Regions from separate parts of the Allobosea sp. FG18 genome, predicted to be linked through region 3. Evidence: predicted binding sites of a transcription regulator. Region 3 holds the regulator's gene; each other region holds the start of a gene.
What was found. Region 3 encodes PhoB, which activates phosphate uptake and scavenging genes when phosphate is short. Its sites were predicted from a motif close to TGTCATNNANCTGTCAT; they were not measured.

Region 1 (4,209 bases), on a different contig from region 3:
TCGATCCGGCCTGACGGGATCTCGACATTCTGCGCCCGGACGGCCGCCTCGATCTGCTGGACCGAGATGTCGTAGGCCGAAAGGCGGGCGCGATCGAGCCAGATGCGCATCGCATATTGCCGCTGGCCGAGAATGCGGACCTCCGCCACGCCGGTCACGTTCTGGACCCGGTCGGAGATGAAACGATCGGCGAAATCGGTGAGCTCGAGCGGCCCGTGCCGCGAACTCGTCAGCGAGAGGTAGAGGATCGGCTGCGCGTCGGCCTCGACCTTGGCGATGACCGGTTCGTCGATCTCGTCCGGCAGGCGGCTGCGCACGCGGCTGACGCGGTCGCGCACGTCGGACGCCGCGACGTCGGGGTCGACATCCGGGCGGAAGCGCACCTGGATGAAGCTGCGCTCCTGGCGGCTGGCCGAGGAGATGATCTCGATGCCCTCGATACCGGCGATCGAGTTCTCCAGGATCTGCGTGACCTGCGTCTCGATGATCTCGGCCGAGGCGCCGCGATAATCGGTACGGACCGAGACGATCGGCTCGTCGATATTCGGATATTCGCGGATCGTCAGGCGGCCATAGGAGACGATGCCGATCAGCATCACCAGAAGGCTCAGCACCGTCGAGAGGACGGGCCGGCGGACGAAGAGTTCGAAGAGGCTCATGGGCCGGTCCTCAAAGCATTTTCGTAAAGAGCGGAGGCCGGTTTACGTGAAGAACCGAAGGTCCGCGTCAGCGAATATGCGATAAACAAAGAGATAGAGCATTTCGCGGAAAGCGCGAAAATGCTCTAGAGCTGGCTCGTCCGGACGACCTTGTCCTTGATCGCGATGATCGCGCCGTCGCGCAGCCGCATCTGGCCGGCGGTGATGATCTGCATGTCGGGCGTCAGCCCGCGGACGATCTCGACCTTGCCCGGCAGGCGCTTGCCCAGCTCGACCGTGACCTTCTTCGCCTTGCCCTTGTCGACGACGTAGATGATCTTGCCGACGGCATCCGGCACTACGGCCATCTCCGGTACGACGATCGCCTTCTCGCGATAGTCGACCGTGATCGCGAGCCGGGCGAAGAGGCCGGGCTTCAGCGCGAGATCGGCGTTCGGGATGTTGGCGCGCAGGCGGATCGCCCGGCCGTTGACATCGACCACCGGGTCGATCGCGTAGATCTGCCCCTGGAACCTCCGGTCCGGAACCGCATCGACCCGCATCTGCACGGGCTGGCCGACCTTGAGGCGGCTGAGATAGATCTCGGGCACGCGGAAATCGATCTTGATCGGGTCGATGCTGGTCAGCACGATCAGCGGCTTGCCGACCGAGACGTAGTCGCCGACGCCGACCGAGCGCAGGCCGACGACGCCGTTGAACGGCGCCACGATGGTCGACTGCGCCAGCTTGGCCTTGGCGAGCTGGACGCGCGCCTCGCTGGAAGCGAGCTTCGCCGCGGATTCGTCGAGCGCGACCTGCGTGCCCGAGCCGCGCGAGACCAGCCCCCTGAGCCGGTCATTGGTGTCGCGGGCGAGGCCGAGATCGGCCATTGCCTGCTTCAGCTCGGCATCGAGGATCGCCGTGTCGAGCTTGACCAGCTCCTGCGCGGCCTTGACGCGCTCGCCCTCGCGGAAGCCGAGGAAGATGACGCGGCCGGCGATTTCCGGCGCGATCACCACGGATTCATCGGCGGCGAGCGTGCCGAGCGCCTCGACCTCCTCGCTCACGGTCGCCAGTTCGACGGACGCGACCTCCACCGGAACGGCGCGCGGCCCCGAGACCGCGCTCGCCTGAGCCTGCTGGGTGCCGGCGCGCTGGTTGCGGTAGGCATAGTAACCACCGCCCGCGATGGCGGCGACGAGAATAAGGAGAACGAACCGCTTCATCAGGCTGGAGGCTCCGTTGCCGCCCATTGGTCTTAAATGGAACGAAAGGCATTGCTAAGATGCCGGCACGCCACAGCGGCACAAAAACAAAGGCTTTTGCGCCGATGCCGCATCGATCCGGCCTCGCAGGCATCAAAGCAAGATGCTTGCCGATAAGAAGCCCACCGTCACGGGCATCTCCGCCGCACACAGACATCCACCATCATCCTGCCGGGAAGCCGCTGATCGTCCAAGCGCATTCTCGAGACCTCACGAAACGTTGACCGGTCCACAGGTCGTACATCGTTCTTTTCAGGGCCGTCACGCCGCTGTCATCCGCGGCATTTAGGGCTCGCCGCGATCGAGACGCTCCCTCCCGCACCGCCGGACGGGGACGCGCTCATGCCCGCATCGTGCCCGAGAACCAGTCCATGCTCCGCATCGAAGGCCTGACCAAGCGCTTTGGCGACAGGAACGCGGTCGACACCGTCACCCTGACCGTCCCGAAGGGAGAGATGGTCGGCGTTATCGGCCCCTCCGGCGCCGGCAAGTCGACGCTCTTGCGCATGCTGAACCGCCTGACCGAGCCGACCGCAGGCCAGATCATCTGCGAGGAGCAGGACGTCACCGGCCTGAAAGGTGCCTCGCTCCGGCGCTGGCGCCGCGACACGGCGATGATCTTCCAGCAGTTCAACCTCGTCGGCCGCCTGGACGTGCTGACCAATGTCCTGCTCGGCCGGCTGAACCATCGTTCGGCGGCGCTGACGCTGGTCAAGAGCTTCTCCGAGGACGACAAGGTCCGCGCCATCGCGGCACTCGAGCGTCTCGATATGGGCCATCTGCTGGCGCAGCGCGCCGAGACGCTTTCGGGCGGCCAGCAACAGCGCGTCGCCATCGCCCGCGCCCTCGTCCAGGAACCGCGCATCATCCTCGCCGACGAGCCAATCGCCTCGCTCGACCCGCGCAATACCCAGGTCGTCATGGACGCGCTGTTCCGCATCAATCGCGAGGACGGCATCACCGTGATGTGCAACCTGCACGACCTCGACATCGCCGCGAAATACTGTGACCGCCTGATCGGCATGTCCGCCGGCAAGGTCGTGTTCGATGATGTGCCGCAGGCGCTGACCCGCGAGATCGCAGCTGAACTCTACGGCATCGAGGCCAAGGATGCCGGCGCCGAGGCGCTGGATGCGCTCGACGCCATCGCCGCCTCCGAGGCGAAGCGCGCCCGCCAGAAGATCGCCTGATTTCCAGAGATCGCCGGACCGGCCCGAAGGCCGTCGCCGCGAGAAGACCATCCCCGACTACAACCAGGAGCACATCGATGCTGACCCGCCGTCATACCCTCTCGCTCGCCGTCGCCGGCCTCGCGCTCGCAGCCGCTCCGGCCTTCGCGCAGGACTGGAAGGCCAAGTATCCCGAGCTCGTCTTCGCGATCATCCCCTCCGAGAACGCCTCCGGCGTCACCGAGCGCTACACCCCCTTCGTGCAGTATCTCGCCAAGGAGCTCGGCACCAAGGTCACCCTGCGCATCGCCAACGACTACGCCGCGATCATCGAGGGCCAGCGCACCGGCAACATCCACATCGCCTCCTACGGCCCGTCCTCCTTCGCCCGCGCCCGCATGACCGGCGCCAAGGTCGATGCCTTCGCCATCGAGACCAATCTCGACGGCACGAAGGGCTATCACTCGGTCTTCTACGTGAAGAAGGACTCGCCCTATCAGAAGGTCGAGGACCTCAAGGGCAAGAATCTCGGCCTCGTCGATCCGAACTCGACCTCGGGCAACAACGTCCCGCGCTTCGCGCTGAACGGCATGAAGATCGAGCCGGAAACCTTCTTCTCGAAGGTCGTCTATACCGGCAGCCACGAGAACGCGATCATCGCGCTCCAGCAGGGCACCGTCGACATCGCCGCCAACTGGTGGAACGACGAGCAGGAATCGAACCTGCAGCGCATGGCCCGCAAGAACATGGCCAAGGCCGAGGACTTCCGGATCATCTTCAAGTCCGAGCAGATCGTGAATTCGCCGATGGCCTATCTCACCGACATGCCGGAAGAGCTGAAGGCCAAGATCCGCGACGCCGTCCTGAACCTCGCCACCAAGGACAAGGCCGCCTTCGACAAGATCTATGAAGGCAAGCAGGGCCCGCTCGTCGCCGTCGACAACAAGGCCTACGACCCGATCATCGAGCTGAACAAGTTCGTCGACGAGCTCCGCAAGAAGAAGTCGTCGTAAGCAGCACGCCTGCTCTCGCCGTCATGGCCGGGCCTGTCCCGACCATCCACGTCTTCGCTGCGCCGATCGCATGCGTTGCTCAGGACGCGGATGCTCGCCACAAGGGCGAGCATGACGGCTGCGG
Region 2 (4,209 bases), on a different contig from region 3:
CGGCGGTGATCCTGTCCTGGCTGCTCGACAAGCCGCTGACGATCGCGCCCATCGTCGTCAGCAAGCTCAACACTGCCGCACAGATTGGCTTCGCCGCGCTCGCCTTGGGCTCGCGCGCCTTCGGCATCGAGCTCGGCGCGCTGGCGCTGGCCTGTGAACTCCTCGTCGCTCTGTTGACGGTCGCCTCGATGACGGCCTATCTCGCCTTCTGGCTGCGCCACATGGCAGGTTGACGGGGCTTTATCCGCCTGAACGGCTTGGAACCGCAGGCCCCGATGCACATCTGACATGTCCTGCCGGCCGTGAGACGCGAGAGAGGCTGATCGATGACGTTGCAACGCCAGATCGGCTTCTGGGTCGGCTCCCTTGTCGTCTTCGTCCTGTTCCTGGTGGTGCTGCGCGATGTGCTGCTGCCCTTCATCGCGGCGCTGACGCTGGCCTATCTGCTCGATCCGCTCGCCGACCGGTTGGAGCGCATGGGCATGAATCGGCTGGCGGCGACGATCGTCATCCTCGTCGTCTTCCTGCTCATCTTCGTGCTGGCGCTGGTGCTGCTCGCGCCGTTGCTCGGCCAGCAGCTCGCCGGCCTCGTCGCCCGTCTGCCCGGCGATGCCGCCAAGCTCCAGGCTCTGGTGCTGGAGAAGAGCGCGCCCTGGCTCGAGCGTTTCGGGGGCGCGGAACTGACCAAGGAGGCGCAGAGTTCGCTCGGCAATCTCGTCGGCGACGGCATGAAATGGGTCGGCGGCCTGCTCCAATCGCTCTGGAGCGGCGGCACCGCCATCGTCGGCGTGTTCTCGCTCCTGGTGCTGACACCGGTCATCGCCTTCTACCTGCTGGCCGACTGGGACCGCATGGTCGCGACCGTCGACAGCTGGCTGCCGCTCGAGCATCGCGACACCATCCGCAGCCTGCTGCACGAGATGGACATGGCGATCGCGGGATTCCTGCGCGGGCAGGCGCTGGTCTGCGTGCTGCTCGGCGGCTTCTATGCCATTGGCCTCAGCGTCATCGGGGTCAATTTCGGCGCGCTGATCGGCATCATCTCGGGCTTCCTCTCCTTCATCCCCTATGTCGGCTCGCTGACCGGACTCGTGCTCTCGGTCGGTGTCGCGACGGTGCAGTTCTGGCCGGACTGGACCTGGCCCTTGGCGACGCTCGGCGTCTTCTTCGCCGGGCAGTTCCTCGAAGGGAACATCCTCCAGCCCAAGTTGGTCGGCAATTCCATCGGCGTTCACCCGGTCTGGCTGATGTTCGCGCTGCTTGCCTTCGGCTCGCTGTTCGGCTTCGTCGGCCTGTTGCTGGCGGTGCCGCTCGCGGCCGTCATCGGCGTGCTCTGCCGCTTCGCCTTGCGGCAATATCTCGCCAGCAACCTTTATCATGGTGGTGATGCCACCCGCGCTGCGGCGGCCAAGGCGCGCATCGACGCCGACGCCTGAGTTGTCCATGTCCGAAATTCCCCCGCGTCCGCGCCAGCTCGCCTTCGACCTGCCGGTCGACAGCCGTCATGGCGTCGAGGATTTTCTGGTCGGCGCCTCCAACGAGGCCGCCTATGGCCTGATCGAGCGCTGGCCGGCCTGGCCGGAAGCCTGGCTGCGCCTGACCGGGCCGGAAGGCGCCGGCAAGACCCATCTCGCCGCGATCTGGGCGCGCGCGGCCCATGCCTGGACGATTTCCGCCAGGGAGCTGGACGAGGCGCAGGTGCCGCATCTCGTCTCCGGCGGCGCGCTGGTGATCGAGGATTGCGATTCAGGCTCCCTCGACGAGCCCGCCCTGTTCCATCTGATGAATGCGATCAAGGCGCGCGGCGGCTCGTTGCTGCTGACGGCGCGGCGCTCGCCCGACCTCTGGGGGCTGACAGTACCGGACCTGCTCTCGCGCCTGAGGCTGGCTCCTGCCGCAACGATCGAGCCACCGGATGACGGGTTGCTGCGGGCATTGCTGGTCAAGCTCTTCATCGACCGCCAGCTCGTCGTCGATATCGCGGTGATCGACGCCCTCGCCATGCGGATGGAGCGTTCCTTCGCCGCCGCGCGGCAGGTTGTCGACCGGCTCGACCGGCTTGCGCTCGAACGCGGCCGCAGGGTGACGCGCCCCTTGGTGCAGGAGGCTTTGGCGGAACTCTTCCCGCAGGATGCGGGTTGAACCGGGCCGCGTCTCCTCGAGCCGGCATTCCTCAAATCATGTCGCTTGTCATCGAACCGTCACGCTAGGATGGCTTCAAGATCGGCGACAGGTGAGGGGCCGATCGGGGCACGGATGAAGCGCATGACGACTGATACTGTGATGATCCAGGCCGAGACTACCGGTGAGGAGGCCGCGCTGTCGCTGCGCCAGCAACCGGAGCGCTTCATGAACCGTGAGCTCTCCTGGCTCCAGTTCAACCGCCGCGTCATGGAGGAAGCCTCGAATCGCAGTCACCCGCTGCTGGAGCAACTGCGCTTCCTCTCGATCTCCGCGAACAATCTCGACGAGTTCTTCATGGTCCGCGTCTCCGGCCTGCGCGAGCAGCTCAAGGCCGGCGTCATCACGCGCAGCCAGGACGGCCTGACGCCGGCCGGCCAGCTCGTCGCCATCGGCGAAGCCGTCGCGGCCTTGACCGCCGACCAGCAGGCGCGCTGGGCCGAGCTGCGCCACGATCTGCACGAGAACCGCATCCACCTGCTCCAGCCCGGCGATATCGGATCGCAGGACCGGATCTGGCTGGAGGATTACTTCCTCAACTACATCTTCCCGGTGCTGACGCCGCTGGCGATCGACCCGGCGCATCCCTTCCCCTTCATCCCCAATCTCGGCTTCACCATCGCGCTGGCGCTGGAGCGCAAGCATGACGGGCGCCAGCTCGACGCGCTGATCCGCGTGCCCACGAAGATCGACCGCTTCATCGAGTTGCCGGACCTGGCGCGCGAAGGGCTGCACCGCTTCATCGCGCTCGACGACGCGGTCTCGCTGTTCATCAGCAAGCTCTTCCCGGGTTACGAGGTGAAGGGCGCCGGCTCGTTCCGCATCATCCGCGATTCCGATCTGGACATCGAGGAGGAGGCGGAGGATCTCGTCCGCGTCTTCGAGACCATGCTGAAGCAGCGCCGCCTCGGCGTCGTCATCCGGCTCGAACTCTCGACCGGCATGCCGGACCATCTGCGCCGGCTGATCGTGCGCGAGCTCAAGGTCGACAACGACGAGGTCGTCGAGGTCAACGGCATGATCGGCCTGACCGAGCTCTCGCAGCTCGTCGGCGTCGATCGGCCCGACCTGAAGTTCAAGCCCTACAACGCCCGCTTCCCGGAGCGCATCCGCGAGCATGGCGGCGATTGCTTCGCCGCGATCCGCCAGAAGGACCTGCTGGTCCATCACCCCTATGAGAGCTTCGACGTCGTCGTGCAGTTCCTGCAGCAGGCGGCGCGCGACCCCAATGTCGTCGCGATCAAGCAGACGCTCTACCGCACCTCCGCGAACTCGCCGATCGTCAAGGCGCTTACCGAAGCGGCCGAGGCCGGCAAGTCGGTGACGGCGCTGGTCGAGCTCAAGGCCCGCTTCGACGAGGAAGCCAATATCCGCTGGGCCAAGGAGATGGAGCGCGCCGGCGTCCAGGTCGTCTACGGCTTCATCGAGCTCAAGACCCACGCCAAGCTGTCATTGGTCGTGCGCCGCGAGGCGGGGCAGCTCGTCAGCTACTGCCACATCGCGACCGGCAACTACCACCCGATCACGGCGCGCATCTATACCGACGTCTCCTTCTTCACCGCCGATCCGGTGATCGCGCAGGACGTCGCCCGCATCTTCAACTTCATCACCGGCTATGCCGAGCCCGCTGGGCTCGAGCGGATGGCCGTCTCGCCGACCAGCCTGAAGCAGCGCCTGCTCGCCGACATCGCCGAGGAGATCGCCCATGTGAAGGCCGGCCGCAAGGGCGCGATCTGGGGCAAGTGCAATTCGCTGGTCGATCCCGAGATTATCGACGCGCTCTATGACGCCAGCCAGGCCGGCGTCGAGATCGACTTCGTCGTGCGCGGCATCTGCTGCCTGAGGCCCGGCGTGCCCGGTCTATCCGAGAATATCCGGGTCAAGTCGATTATCGGCCGCTTCCTGGAGCATACCCGCATCTACGCCTTCGGCGCCGGTCACGGCATGCCGTCGCCCAAGGCCAAGATCTACATTTCCTCGGCCGACCTGATGCCGCGCAATCTCGACCGCCGCGTCGAGGCGCTGACG
Region 3 (4,209 bases):
GTCGGGCTGCGGCAAGTCGACCCTGCTGCGCATCTTCAACCGCATCTACTCGCTTTATCCGGAGCAGCGCGCCGAAGGCGAGATCATGCTCGATGGCCGCAACATCATCGGCAAGGACGTCGATGTGAACGAGCTGCGCTCGCGCGTCGGCATGGTTTTCCAGAAGCCGACGCCGTTCCCGATGTCGATCTACGACAACGTCGCCTTCGGCATCCGCCTCTACGAGAAGCCGCCGAAATCGGAGCTCGACGACCGCGTCGAGGGTGCCCTGCGCCGTGCCGCGCTCTGGGACGAGGTCAAGGACAAGCTGAAGAGCTCGGGCATGGGCCTCTCCGGCGGCCAGCAGCAGCGCCTGTGCATCGCCCGCACCATCGCGCAGAAGCCGGAGGTGATCCTGTTCGACGAGCCGACCTCGGCGCTCGACCCGATCTCGACCGGCAAGATCGAGGACCTGCTGGAGCAGCTCAAGAGCGACTTCACCATCGCGATCGTCACGCACAACATGCAGCAGGCGGCGCGCATCTCGCAGTACACGGCGTTCATGTATCTCGGCGAGGTCATCGAGTTCGCGCCGACCAACACGATCTTCATGAACCCCGCCAAGAAGCAGACCCAGGACTACGTCACCGGCCGTTTCGGCTAAGCGACATTTAGTTTCGCATCGGCTTGCCCGAAAACCGGTTTCCACTTTTCGGCCCGATGTGCCGGAGGACAACGCCATGACCGACCATATCGTCCGCTCCTACGACACCGATCTCGAAGGCATCCGCCGCAGCCTTGCCGAAATGGGCGGCATGGCCGAGCGCATGCTGGGCGATTCCACGGTCGCGCTCGTTCGCCGCGACACCGCGCTCGCCCAGAAGATCATCTCGGCCGACCAGCGCCTCGACAATCTCCAGCGCGAGGTCGAGGAGAAGGCCGTGCTCACCATCGCCCGGCGCCAGCCGCTGGCGCAGGATCTGCGCGAGCTGATCTCGGCGATCCGCCTCGCTTCCGACATCGAGCGCGTCGGCGATCTCGCCAAGAACATCGCCAAGCGCGCCGTCGCCATCGCCGGGCAGTTCCAGCCGCCGCATCGCGCGGTCGTCGGCCTCGAGCATATCAGCCGTCTCGTGCAGGCCCAGCTCAAGGACGTGCTCGACGCCTATGCCGCGACCAACGAGCAGAAGGCGCTCGAGGTCTGGAAGCGCGACGACGAGATCGACGCGCTCTACACCTCGCTGTTCCGCGAACTCCTGACCTACATGATGGAAGATCCGCGCAACATCACCTTCTGCACGCATCTGCTGTTCTGCGCGAAGAACATCGAGCGCATCGGCGACCACACCACCAATATCGCCGAGACCATCCATTACCTCGTCACCGGCGATTCCCTCGATGTGAACCGTCCCAAGCTCGATACGACCAATATCGAGGTCGAAGCGGTGACGGGAAACTGAACGAACACGAAGTGCCGTAGCCTTTCCGTCATGGTCGGGCTTGTCCCGACCATCCACGTCTTCGTCCTGGCAGGTGCCGTTCAAGACGTGGATGCTCGCCACAGGGGCGAGCATGACGGCAGGCTCGAATGACGGACGGAAAAGAAGCATGGCCGCACGCATCCTGATCGTCGAGGACGAGGAGCCGCTCACCCTGCTGCTGCGCTACAACCTCGAGGCCGAGGGCTTCGAGGTGGACAGCGTCGCGCGCGGGGACGATGCGGAACTGCACCTGCGCGATCACACGCCCGATCTCGTCCTGCTTGACTGGATGCTGCCGGGCCTGTCCGGCATCGAACTCTGCCGGCGCCTGCGCTCGCGGCGCGATACCGAGCGCGTGCCGATCATCATGTTGACGGCGCGCGGCGAGGAGACCGAGCGGGTTCGTGGCCTTGCGACCGGCGCCGACGACTATGTCGTCAAGCCCTTCTCGCTGCCGGAGCTGATCGCGCGCATCCAGGCGCTGCTGCGCAGGGCGAAGCCCGGTCACGTCGCCGGCCTGCTCGCGGCCGGCGACCTCGAACTCGACCGCACGACGCGGCGTGTCCGGCGGGCGGGGAGCGAACTGCATCTCGGGCCGACCGAGTTCCGCCTGCTGGAATTCCTGATGCAGGCGCCGGGCCGGGTCTATTCGCGCGCGCAGCTCCTCGACGCAGTCTGGGGCCGCGACGTCTATATCGACGAGCGCACGGTGGACGTCCATGTCGGGCGTTTGCGCAAGGCGATCACGCCGGGTGATGCCAAGGACCCGCTGCGCACCGTGCGCGGCGCGGGCTACGCCTTCGACGAGACCTTCGCGCGCAGCGGAGCCGCGTAAGCCTCAGGCGTCCGGCCCGCCCTCGATATCGCCGACCCAGCTCAGCGCCTTGTCATAGTCCTCGGGCTTGAAGGCGCGGACCTTGACGAAGGGGATCGCCGGGTCGAGCAGATCGACGAAGCCGGCGAGCCAGCCCCTGTCGGTGATTACGGCCTCCTTCGGAAAGCGCCTGAGCTCCCAGAGCTTGCCGATGCTGTAGCGCGCGTCCTTCCAGGCCGCGGCGAGTGTCATGTCGGTGAAATCGGTCATGTCGGCGAGGATGCCGAGCTTCTCGTGGCGGGTCAGCCGTGCCTCGATATCGGCTACGATCGCGTCGATATCCTCAGCCGTCAGCGTCCGCGACAGGCGATAGGCGGCGACATGGTCCGGGGCAGGCAGAATGGTGTGCATGGCGCGTCCTCCTTCGCGACAACGCGCGGGCGAGCGGGAGGTTTCGCCGGGCTGGCCTTGCCGAAGATCGGGCGCTATGGCCTCCAAAGCCATTCTTGAAGAGCAGCGCGGGAGGGCGCGACGTTGAGCGCGGCGCAGATCACGAAGGCGGAAGGCGCTGCCGTCACGATCACGCGTGTGAGTAAGCGCTTTGGCCCGCAGATCGCACTGAACGACGTCTCGCTCGCGGTCGAACCAGGGCAGGTCCAGTGCATCATCGGGCCGCCGGGTGCGGGCAAATCGACGCTACTGCGCTGCATCGGTCAAAGCGAGGCGATCGATCAGGGTTCGATCGAGATCGACGGAGAGCCGGTCGAACCGGAGAGCGCGCGCCGTCACCCAACCATCGGCATGGTGTCGCAGCGCCCGGAATTGCTCGACCATATGACCGCCCTGCAGCATGTCATCGAGGGGCCGCTCGCCCTGCTGAGGCGGCCGCGCAGGGAGATCGTCATGGAGGCGATGGCGGCGCTGGAGAGGGTCGGGCTGGCAGATCGGCGCGATTCCTATCCGAGTGAACTCCCGGGCGGGCAGCGGCAACGCCTCGCCATCGCGCGGGCGATGGCGGCGAGGCCGCGGCTGATGCTGCTGGACGAACCGATGGCCGGGCTCGATCCGGACGCCGCGGGCGAGGTTCTCGATGTGATCCGCGGGCTTGCAGGCTCGGGCCTGACCATGATCGTGGCGACGCATGAGCCTAGCTTCCTGCGCGAGGTCGCCGACGACATCGCCTTCATGAAGGGCGGCGAGATCGTCGAGCAGGGAGCGCCCCGGATCATCCTCGTCGCAGCGAAGCAGGCGCGCACACGCGACTTCGTCGCAACTCCGACGGCGTAAGGCCTTTCGCCGCGAGTGCTCGGCGGGCTTGCGATGAGGGCAGGGCTGCCGTAACCCGGTGAGGTCTTTTCTGGATCGCCAGCGCCCGCCGTCATGTCAGCCTCGATCACCGACCGTTATGCCGCCCTGGTCGAGGCGGGCGCCATCGAGCGCGATCCCGCGCAGGTCGCGGTGGTCAAGAAGCTCCAGGCGCTGACCGAAACGCTTGCCGCCCGGCGCCTGGCCCGCAAGGGCAGCGCGCTCGGCTGGCTCTTCGGCAAGAAGCCAGACACGGCGGCGGTGCCGAAGGGGCTCTATGTCTGGGGCTCGGTCGGCCGCGGCAAGACCATGCTGATGGACATGTTCTTCGAGGCAGCGCCGGTGAAGCGCAAGCGCCGCGTGCATTTCCACGAATTCCTCGCCGACGTCCATGGCCGCATCAATGCCTTCCGCCAAAAGATCAAGAGCGGCGAGGTCAAGGACGCCGATCCGATCGCGCCGGTTGCGGCCGCGCTGGCGGAAGAGGCCTATCTGCTCTGCTTCGACGAGTTCACCGTCACCGATATCGCCGATGCGATGATTCTCGGGCGGCTGTTCACGGCGCTGTTCGCGGCGGGCGTGGTGGTGGTCGCGACTTCGAATGTCGAGCCGTCGCGGCTCTATGAGGGC
Region 4 (4,209 bases), on a different contig from region 3:
GCTCTCATGGCTGCCAAAGACGTCAAATTCGGCACTGAAGCCCGCGACAAGATGCTGCGCGGCGTGGATGTCCTCGCCAATGCCGTGAAGGTCACGCTGGGTCCGAAGGGCCGCAACGTCGTGATCGAGAAGTCGTTCGGCGCTCCGCGCATCACCAAGGACGGCGTCACCGTCGCCAAGGAGATCGAGCTTTCCGACAAGTTCGAGAACATGGGCGCCCAGATGGTCCGCGAAGTCGCTTCGCGCCAGAACGACCATGCCGGCGACGGCACCACCACCGCCACCGTTCTCGCCCAGGCGATCGTCCGTGAAGGCGCCAAGTCGGTTGCGGCCGGCATGAACCCGATGGACCTGAAGCGCGGCATCGATCTGGCCGTCGAGGCCATCGTCGCCGACCTCAAGAAGAACTCGAAGAAGGTCACCTCGAACGCGGAAGTCGCGCAGGTCGGCACCATCTCGGCCAACGGCGACTCGTCGGTCGGCGAGATGATCTCGAAGGCCATGCAGAAGGTCGGCAACGAGGGTGTCATCACCGTCGAGGAAGCCAAGACCGCCGACACCGAGCTCGACGTCGTCGAGGGCATGCAGTTCGACCGCGGCTACCTCTCGCCGTACTTCATCACCAACTCCGAGAAGATGATCGCGGAGCTGGACGACCCCTACATCCTCGTCTTCGAGAAGAAGCTGTCCTCGCTGCAGGCGATGCTGCCGATCCTCGAGGCCGTCGTTCAGACCGGCAAGCCGCTCCTCATCATCGCCGAGGACGTCGAGGGCGAGGCTCTGGCCACGCTCGTCGTCAACAAGCTCCGTGGCGGCCTGAAGGTCGCGGCCGTCAAGGCTCCGGGCTTCGGTGATCGCCGCAAGGCCATGCTCGAGGACATCTCGATCCTGACCGCCGGCCAGATGATCTCGGAAGACCTCGGCATCAAGCTCGAGACCGTGACGCTCAACATGCTCGGCCGCGCCAAGCGCGTGCGCATCGAGAAGGAGAACACCACGATCATCGACGGCGCCGGCAAGAAGAAGGACATCGAGGCTCGCGTCGGTCAGATCAAGGCCCAGATCGAGGAGACCTCCTCGGACTACGACCGTGAGAAGCTCCAGGAGCGCCTGGCCAAGCTCGCCGGCGGCGTCGCGGTCATCCGCGTCGGCGGCGCGACCGAGGTCGAGGTCAAGGAGAAGAAGGACCGCGTCGACGACGCCCTGAACGCCACCCGCGCTGCGGTGGAAGAAGGCATCCTTCCGGGCGGTGGCGTTGCGCTCCTGCGCGCCCTGTCCTCGGTCAAGGGCATCAAGACCCAGAACGACGACCAGAAGACCGGCGTCGAGATCGTCCGCAAGGCGATCGCCGCTCCGGCCCGTCAGATCGTCGACAACGCCGGCGATGACGGCGCGGTCGTGGTCGGCAAGCTGCTCGAGTCGAAGGAATACACCTTCGGCTACAACGCCCAGACCGGCGAGTACGGCGATCTGGTCAAGGCCGGCATCATCGACCCGACCAAGGTCGTCCGCACGGCGATCCAGGACGCGGCTTCGATCGCTGGCCTGCTGATCACCACCGAGGCGATGGTCGCTGACCTGCCGAAGAAGGACGCCCCGATGCCCCCGATGGGCGGCGGCGGCATGGGCGGCATGGACTTCTGAGGAAGTCCAGACGCCCAAAGCGTCTGAATTCCGAAACAGGGCAAGCCCGGTTTCGGGGGCGGCATGGACTTCTGATCCAGCCTCCTACCAAGCCTACGAAAGGCCCGGCGCAAGCCGGGCCTTTTCTCGTTTCACGGCACTGTCATCCGCCCGCCATCCAGCCGTCGTCACCGCAGCTCATTGAGGCGCGATCTCGTTCCCCGTCGCGCGGAGACAGTCATGCCGACACGCCGTTCCGTTCTCGCCGGCCTCGCCGCCGGCAGCATCGCCCCCGCCTTCGCGCAGGCTTCGGACTGGCGGCGGAGCATCAAGGAGGTTCGCTTCGGCGTCTCCTCCGCCGAGAACGAGGCCGGCGCCATCGCCCGCACCCAGCCGATGGTCGATTACCTCACGCAGCGGCTCGGCGTGCCCGTGCGCTTCTTCCGGGTTTCGGACTATGCCGGCCTCGTCGAAGCAATGCGGGCCGACCAGGTCGATTTCGCCCGCTTCGGACCGGCGGTCTACGCGCTCGGGCGCCGCGTGCTCGGCGACAAGCTCCAGCCGCTGCTGCGCGACGTCGATAACCACGGGCAGGAAGGCTATTATTCCGTGTTGCTGGTGCGGTCGGAGAGCCCCTACCGGAGCCTTGCGGATCTCAAGGGCAAGGTGATGGCCTTCGCCGACCCGAACTCGACCTCCGGCTACGCCTTCCCCTCCTATTTCCTGCGCAAGCAGGGCATCGACCCGAAAACCCATTTCAGCGGCACGGTCTTCTCCGGCGGCCATGACAATTCGGTGCTGGCGCTGGTGCGCGGCCAGTTCGACATCGTCGCGACCCACCAGACAAATGCAGAGCACGGCGTCGCGCAAAGGCTCGCCGATCGCGGGATGATTTCGGCCGGCTCGACCCGCGTGATCTGGACATCGCCGCTGATCCCGGCCAGCCCATTCTCGACCCGCGCCAACCTGCCGCAGGGGCTGAAGGACGATTTCGTCGCCGCCATGAACGCGATGAAAGAGGCCGCTCCGGAGGCGTGGAAGAGTTTCACCGACGGCCATGTCTCGCGCTATGCGCCGGCCCGCCACGAGGATTATCTCGACGTGATCGCCGTCACCGAGGAGCTGGAGGCCCAGCGCAAGGCCCGCAGCGGCTGAGGTCAGACAGGACCATCTTCACAGCTTCCGACGCCCATTGCTGCATCGCCATGCATTTTCCGCCTTGGCTGATGAAAGCGCAGGCAGTGCCTCCGCCGACATCCTGGCCTATACAGGCGAGAAGCGACCCCCAACGGGATCGCGCGCTAAAGTTGCATGCCGTAAGGAGATGCAGATGAACAAGTCACAATTTCTGTCGGGCGCCGCGCTGGCCGCCGCGCTCTTCCTCTCCGCCCAGACCGCACAGGCCGACATCACCATCGGCCTCGTCGCGCCGCTGACCGGCCCGGTCGCCGCCTATGGCGACCAGGTCAAGAACGGCGCCCAGACCGCGGTCGACGTGATCAACAAGAATGGCGGCGTGCTCGGCGAGAAGCTCGTCCTGAAGCTCGCCGACGATGCCGGCGACCCGAAGCAGGGCGTCTCCTCCGCCAACCTGCTGGTCGGCGACAAGGTCAAGTTCGTGGTCGGGCCGGTGACTTCCGGCGTCGCCATGGCGGTCTCGGACGTGTTTTCGGAGAGCGGCGTGCTGATGGTGACGCCGACCGCGACCTCGCCGGCGCTGACGACGCGCGGCCTGACGAACGTCTTCCGCACCTGCGGCCGCGACGACCAGCAGGCCGACATCGCCGCGACTTACGTCCTGAAGAACCTGAAGGACAAGAAGATCGCGATCGTCCATGACAAGGGCACCTACGGCAAGGGTCTGGCCGACGCCTTCCAGAAGGGTATCAATGCCGGCGGGCTCAAGGAAGTGGCGGCGCTGACCGTCAATCCCGGCGACAAGGATCTCTCTGCCGTGGTGACGCGCCTGAAGGCGGCGAATGTCGAGGTGATCTATTTCGGCGGCTACCACCCCGAGGGCGGCCTGCTCGCGCGCCAGCTCGCCGATGCCGGCGTCAAGGCGGTGATCATCGGCGGCGAGGGCCTGTCCAACACCGAGTTCGCGGCGATCGGCGGAGACCACGCTACCGGCACGCTCTTCACCAACGCGACCGACGCGCTGAAGAACCCCGACTCGGCCCAGGCCGTCGCGGCGCTGAAGGAGAAGGGCATCCCGCCGGAGGCCTTCACGCTGAACGCCTATGCGGCGGTCGAGGTGCTCAAGGCCGCGATCGAGAAGGCCGGCAAGCCGGGCGACGCCAACGGCGCCGCCAAGGCCCTGCAGTCCGGCATGCCGGTCAAGACAGCGATCGGCACGCTGACCTATGGCAAGACCGGTGACCTGAGCTCGCCGAGCTTCTCGATGTACAAGTGGGACGCCGGCAAGATCATCGCCGCGCAGTGATCGGCTAAAGCCGACCCTTCCAGCTTCGCGCCCCGGACGAGCCCGCTCGCCCGGGGCGCTTCGTTTCGGCTCGACGCGCGGTCCATTGCAAGAGCGCGGGTCATCCCGGACAAGCCGCGAAGCGGCGCCGATCCGGGATCCAT

Region 1: phnC (phosphonate ABC transporter ATP-binding protein) is a predicted target of PhoB. The motif match lies at 2,163-2,179, and genes of this name have one in related genera.
Region 2: ACODTJ_RS22710 (RNA degradosome polyphosphate kinase) is a predicted target of PhoB. The motif match lies at 2,189-2,205, and genes of this name have one in related genera.
Region 4: phnD (phosphate/phosphite/phosphonate ABC transporter substrate-binding protein) is a predicted target of PhoB. The motif match lies at 1,785-1,801, and genes of this name have one in related genera.

The regions. Positions count from the first base shown of each region.
Region 1 is NZ_JBMDKB010000016.1:95,287-99,495, reverse strand. It holds gene ACODTJ_RS18145 (efflux RND transporter permease subunit) at 1-659, opposite strand, end outside; gene ACODTJ_RS18140 (efflux RND transporter periplasmic adaptor subunit) at 785-1,864, opposite strand; gene phnC (phosphonate ABC transporter ATP-binding protein) at 2,275-3,093, shown strand; gene phnD (phosphonate ABC transporter substrate-binding protein) at 3,171-4,085, shown strand.
Region 2 is NZ_JBMDKB010000022.1:79,737-83,945, forward strand. It holds gene ACODTJ_RS22695 (CDP-alcohol phosphatidyltransferase family protein) at 1-233, shown strand, start outside; gene ACODTJ_RS22700 (AI-2E family transporter) at 327-1,436, shown strand; gene ACODTJ_RS22705 (P-loop NTPase family protein) at 1,444-2,142, shown strand; gene ACODTJ_RS22710 (RNA degradosome polyphosphate kinase) at 2,266-4,209, shown strand, end outside.
Region 3 is NZ_JBMDKB010000002.1:106,325-110,533, forward strand. It holds gene pstB (phosphate ABC transporter ATP-binding protein PstB) at 1-643, shown strand, start outside; gene phoU (phosphate signaling complex protein PhoU) at 720-1,439, shown strand; gene phoB (phosphate regulon transcriptional regulator PhoB) at 1,588-2,295, shown strand; gene ACODTJ_RS02705 (SpoIIAA family protein) at 2,299-2,685, opposite strand; gene ACODTJ_RS02710 (amino acid ABC transporter ATP-binding protein) at 2,809-3,561, shown strand; gene zapE (cell division protein ZapE) at 3,655-4,209, shown strand, end outside.
Region 4 is NZ_JBMDKB010000014.1:6,951-11,159, forward strand. It holds gene groL (chaperonin GroEL) at 7-1,644, shown strand; gene phnD (phosphate/phosphite/phosphonate ABC transporter substrate-binding protein) at 1,864-2,778, shown strand; gene ACODTJ_RS16085 (branched-chain amino acid ABC transporter substrate-binding protein) at 2,954-4,066, shown strand.